2 linked regions of the Prochlorococcus marinus XMU1412 genome follow. The protein of the gene in region 2 interacts with the protein of the main gene of each other region in a pairwise test. Links are inferred from orthologs where the notes say so. Each region holds a gene or a part of one and is shown on either strand. Other genes may lie near its edges.

Region 1 (2,917 bases), on a different replicon or contig from region 2:
AATATGTATGTGATAACATTATTTTTTCTGATAAACCAATAAGCCAATATCCTCCATCGTTAGATGGTCCTAAAATAAGATCATTATGTTGAAGCTCTTTTAGAGTATTCAATAAGTCTTGATGGCATAAATCTGGAAGGTCAGTGCCAATAAAAATAATATTTTTGATCTTATGTCTTGCACAATATTTTTTGTTGATAATTATTTGCCGTTTCATTTTTTCTCCCAAGCAGCCTTTCCCCTGCAAATTAAATTTGTTGATGCCTAATTTTCTAGACCATTTTCTACAATTTCCTACTCCCAAACCAGTTATGGCAATAGAAATATCAATCAGTTTATTTTCTTGAAGAAATTTTGCGACTGAAATTGTGTGTTTAGTCATTACGCTTTGTACTTTCGCCGAATTACTTTTACCTATGTCTTTTGATAATCTTGTTTTGCATCTTCCAAAACCATGCCATTTCGCCATGATAATAAGTAATGCTTTATCCAATAATTTAGTGAAATTTAAAATAATTATATGCCTATTAAAAAATATAAAATTTATTTTTATAAATTTAGTCGATACTTTGTTAAATAATTTTAAATTTGTCGTGATCTTGTGATTTGATAATGGCCAATTATTAAATTCCAACTAGATTAATAATCTAGAGAATAAAACTTTGCAAGCAACTAATCCTATTTGGGCGGAAGTTCAACAATCACTTCAAAAAACTTTAAGTAAGCCTTCATTTGAGACATGGATAAGGCCTGCTAAATTTAATTGTTTTGAAGATGGCTTATTAACTTTAATCGCTCCAAATACATTTTCTAGTGATTGGTTAAGAAAGAATTATTGTGAAACTATTGAAAAAGCTGCAAAGGAAATCTGCGGTCATGATGTAAAAGTTGTTTTTAAATCTGAAACGAATAACAGCAGCGATTTAACAAATGAAGATAAACCTAACGAACAGAACTTTCATCATAAAACAAGATCTTTTTCTAGTAATAACCAAAATAATTCTACAAAAAATCAATTCAAAAATCCTAATGGTTTAAATTTACGCTACGTATTTAAAAGATTTGTTGTAGGTCCAAATAGTAGGTTGGCTCATGCCGCGGCTTTAGCCGTTGCCGAATCTCCTGGGAGAGAATTCAATCCATTATTTATTTGTGGAGGAGTAGGTCTTGGTAAGACTCATCTAATGCAGGCAATAGGTCATTATCGAGTAGAAATAGATCCAGAAGCAAAAGTTAAATATGTATCTACAGAGACTTTTACAAATGATGTTATTAGTGGTATTCGTAGAGATGGAATGACAGCTATTCGAGATAAATATAGGAATGTAGATTTGATTTTAATAGACGATATACAGTTCTTAGAAGGCAAAGAGTATACACAGGAAGAATTTTTTCATACTTTTAATGCTCTTCATGAATCAGGAAGTCAAATAGTTATTGCAAGTGACAGACCACCAAATCAATTGTCGGGAATTCAAGAGAGATTAATTTCTAGGTTCTCAATGGGTATGACCGCAGATATTCAACCACCTGACCTTGAGACGAGGACAGCCATCCTTCAAAAAAAGGCAGAACAAGAGAGGATGAGTCTCCCAAGAGATTTAATTCAATTTATAGCAGGAAGATTCACTTCGAATATTCGAGAGTTGGAAGGAGCATTTACTAGAGCTGTTGCATTTGCATCAATAACAGGATTGCCAATGACAGTTCAATCAATTGCTCCAATGCTTGATCCTAATAGTGTTGGAGTAGTTGTTACTCCAAAACAAGTTATTAATAAAGTGTCAGATTTCTTTAAAGTTTCTACTGATGAATTGATCAGTTCAAGTAGGAGAAAACCAGTAAGTCAAGCTAGACAAATAGGTATGTATCTTATGAGACATAGTACGGATCTAAGCTTACCAAGAATTGGAGATGAGTTTGGGGGTAAGGACCATACAACAGTTATGTATGCTATTGAGCAAGTTGAAAAAAAATTATCTATTGATCCAAATATTGCAAGTCAAGTTCAAAAAATAAGAGATTTACTTCAAATAGATTCAAGAAAAAATTTATAGTTTTACTAATAACTAGAAACGAAATTTATAGGATCTTGATCATATCTATGCCTGAAAGGTATCTTATCTATTTCATTGATATTACTAAGCGATTCAATCTTATTTAATGATTGCCTTAATAACCTTGCTGAAATAATTGGCATATCTCTTGGAACTGAGATTCTATTTTTTAAGTATCTAAGAGAAATTCCTGAGAGTTTTTTAGGGATTAATACTTCACCTGTGATCATGTGGGTCAAAGCTGATCTCAATGATTCGTCAAATGATTCTTTATTGTATGGGTTTACCTTTAGTAAATTGTCTTTATGCTTTATCACTCTTTTAAGAGCAATTTTTGCGAAATATTTTGACTCATAATTTTGATTTAGTTCATAATTGCCTAGACCCTCCCCATTATCTATTAGCTTAGAGAAAGTAATCTGTTGTTCATTGCTTTCTTTATAGCATCCTCCCATTTGTGGGGGTAAATCATGAGAATGAGTATGAAAATCTCCTTGAGTGCCTCTATAAGCACTTGTCCCTTCAAAAAGGGTAAGCCAGTTATCTAAATGACGGTAATTAGATCTTAAATTAAACCCTTTATAATAAATCAGTGATGCATTCATTCTCTCCATATAGGGAATAAAAATTATATCTCCAACACCAGGCTCTATATCACCCGTATTAGAAACTGATGGATCAACAAACCCTGATTTTGACCTAGTTAAGATTTCATCAAATTTAGAAATGGATTCTTTAAATCTTTTTTTTCTAAAAGAGTTATCTATAAAATTAAAGCTTTCTCGGCAGAGCCAATTACACCAGGATCTGAAAATTTCTCTTTCTAACTCTCGAATTTTGATAAGGTGACTAGATGTTAT
Region 2 (2,982 bases):
ATGTGTTTTGGTAGTTGTTCTTGTGATATGACAACTAACTTGGGGCATATTATTTTTGATATCTGGATCAAACGAAAAATATTTATCTGCTGCAGTACTTGGTTGAATATCTAATTCATCAAAAATGATACTTCTTTTATCAACTCTTGCTGGAGTTCCTGTTTTTAAACGTTCTGTTTTGATACCAATTTCGTGTAAATTTTGAGTAAGACCTTTTGCTGCTTGTTCGCCCGATCTACCAGCTGACATTGATTTATTTCCTATCCATATTCTTCCTTCTAAGAACGTACCAGCTGTAATGATAACTGATCTTGCTGAATAATAACTACCAAAGAAAGTCCTTACACCCTTTATTCTTTTTTTTACGATTTTTTTTGAGTTCAATCCAATTTCTTCAGTTTTTCCGATATCTAGTTCAGTAATCATTGCTTCTTTTAATGATAAATTATCTGTATTTTGTAGTATTTCAATCATCTTTTTTGAGTATTCTCTTTTATCTGTCTGAGCTCTTAATGCCCATACAGCTGGACCTCTACTTGCATTTAATATTCTTTTTTGTATAGCTGTCTCATCAGCTAATTTACCAATAATTCCACCTAATGCATCAACTTCATGTACCAACTGACTTTTTGCCGGGCCGCCAACAGCAGGGTTGCAAGGTTGCCACGCAATCCTATCTAAATTGATTGTAAATAAGGCTGTAGAAAATCCTAATTTTGCTGTTGTTATAGCAGCTTCGCATCCTGCATGTCCTCCACCAATAACGATGACATCAAAAGATTCATTTGTTGAGTGATGATCTTGCATTTTAGGATTGATTTAATTAGCTAAATTCCTAAATCTCGTAAATTGAGGTTCAAATAATAATTTAACAGTTCCTACGGGTCCATTTCTATGTTTAGTGACAATGATTTCTGTAATTCCTCTATCTTCAGTCTCTGGATTATAGTATTCGTCTCTGTAAATCATTAATACTAAATCTGCGTCTTGTTCAATAGATCCTGATTCTCTTAAATCGCTTAACATTGGTCTTTTGTTTGTTCTAGACTCAACCCCTCTACTAAGCTGAGATAAAGCTACTACTGGTACTTTTAATTCTCTGGCCATGCTTTTAAGACCTCTTGTTATTCGTGAAAGTTCTTGCACTCTATTATCAGGGGTTGATCCTTCCATCAACTGGAGGTAATCAATCACAATTAATCCAAGTTCTTTTTTTTGTTCAGCTATTAATCTTCTGCACAGAGATCTCATCTCTAAAACACTTAAGTTAGGCTTGTCATCTATAAATATTGGCAATTGACCTAATGAATTGATACCTTCTCCGAGTAATGGCCATTCATCTTGCTGTAATCTTCCTGTTCTTAGCCTGCCACTCTCGATTCCAACTTCCATAGAGAGCAATCTATATGTCAATTGTTCTTTACTCATTTCAAGGCTAAATACACACACAGGTAAATCTTGCGATTGTGCAACATTTTTTGCCAGATTAAGAACTATTGAAGTTTTCCCCATTGAAGGTCTTCCAGCAACAATTATTAAATCACTTCTTTGAAAACCTTGAGTCATCGCATCAAGGTCGTAGAAATTTACTGGAATACCAGCTACTGAAGTACCTAATGATCTTGACTCTATTTCATTGAAAGTACTTGTAAGGATTTCAGCTGCTTGAGTCAGGCCTTTTGAAGGTTTTTCTTGGCTGATTTCAAATATTTTTTGCTCTGCTTTATCTAGAACTTCATTAGTATCTTGAGTTTGATCAAAACCTAGTTGAACTACTTCATTACCAGATCTGATAAGTTGCCTTCTCATGAATTTGTCGTTAATTAAATTAGCAACTTGTTCTATGGAAGCTGTAGAGGAAACATTTTCAACTAGTTCTACCAGTTTGCTGTTTCCTCCAATTTTTTCTAGTGATCGATTATCTGCTAACCAAGCACTCATTGACGTTAAATCAGTTGGTTTACCCTGGGTATGCAACATTAATGCTGTTCTATAAATCTCTTGATGGGCATTTATATAAAAAGCTTCAGGTTTAATTAAGTCTGCAATTCTTCCGATTGCGTCTGGATCAAGAAGTATGCCCCCAAGAACAGCTTCCTCAGCTTGAACATTTTGAGGAGGTACTAATCCAGAGTTTTCACTATTAAAATCCTTTTTAAAATTTTTATTTTGCCCATTATTTGGAAAAGGTACGGAAACCATATCTTTAATTGCTTAGATATATACTCTGGCTACTTTTCAAAATAATGCAACAAATTTATTAACTTGTTACTTCAATATTTACTTCTGCATTTACTTCTGGATGTAATTTCACTTTTGCAGTAAAGGAACCTAAATTATGAATATCAGGAACAGTAATGTTTCTTCTATCAATTTCTTTTTTAGTTGCCGCTTCTATCGCTTCGGCGACATCCCCATTGGTAACAGTTCCAAAAAGGACACCATCTTCTCCAACCTGTTTTTTGATAGTGAACCTACCTATTGTAGATAATGCAGTTTGGAAATCTAAAGCTTCTTTCTTTAATTTATCAGCAGCGATTTTTTCTTTTTCTTTCTTCCTCTCAATTTGTTTAAGGACTGCTGGTGTGACATTCATTGCCTTACCATAAGGTAATAGAAAATTTCTTGCGTATCCTGGTGCTACATCAACTAGATCTCCTTCTTTACCTAGTGAAGCGATTGATTCAGTTAATGCGACTTGTACTCTTTTAGCCATGAAAATATTGAACAATATAGTTAATAATAAGACCTAGAGGGTAACTTTACTTTTTTTGCTAAACCAAATTTCGCAAGAATCTTAATATGTTCCCATGTTATGTCTATCTGACCTTTAAATAATCCTTGTTTTGCTGAATTGGGAAATGCATGATGGTTGTTATGCCAACCTTCTCCAAATGTTAATGCAGCAACCCATGCATTGTTTTTAGATGAATCACCACTTTCAAATGGTGCTTTACCCCAACAATGCGTCGCGGAGTTTAC

The links. The genes of interacting proteins can lie anywhere in the genome.
Region 1: the proteins of dnaB (region 2) and dnaA interact in binary tests that used the Escherichia coli proteins (3 or more experiments, as listed by UniProt). The link is inferred for Prochlorococcus marinus XMU1412 from one-to-one orthologs.

The regions. Positions count from the first base shown.
Region 1 is NZ_JAAORJ010000002.1:55,051-57,967, forward strand. The notes cover bases 1-2,859. They hold dnaA (chromosomal replication initiator protein DnaA), read left to right. Parts: upstream 1-662; coding sequence 663-2,057; downstream 2,058-2,859. Other genes in these bases: HA152_RS03060 (TIGR04282 family arsenosugar biosynthesis glycosyltransferase), read right to left, coding at 1-469; HA152_RS03070 (glutathione S-transferase), read right to left, coding at 2,063-2,859. Outside these bases: more of HA152_RS03070, read right to left, coding at 2,860-2,917. UniProt on the Escherichia coli protein: Plays an essential in the initiation and regulation of chromosomal replication. Binds in an ATP-dependent fashion to the origin of replication (oriC) to initiate formation of the DNA replication initiation complex once per cell cycle.
Region 2 is NZ_JAAORJ010000004.1:589,324-592,305, reverse strand. Bases 12-2,935 are described here. They hold dnaB (replicative DNA helicase), read right to left. Parts: upstream 2,203-2,935; coding sequence 820-2,202; downstream 12-819. Other genes in these bases: HA152_RS09705 (acyl-CoA desaturase), read right to left, coding at 2,737-2,935; rplI (50S ribosomal protein L9), read right to left, coding at 2,261-2,716; mnmG (tRNA uridine-5-carboxymethylaminomethyl(34) synthesis enzyme MnmG), read right to left, coding at 12-807. Outside these bases: more of mnmG, read right to left, coding at 1-11; more of HA152_RS09705, read right to left, coding at 2,936-2,982. UniProt on the Escherichia coli protein: The main replicative DNA helicase, it participates in initiation and elongation during chromosome replication. Travels ahead of the DNA replisome, separating dsDNA into templates for DNA synthesis.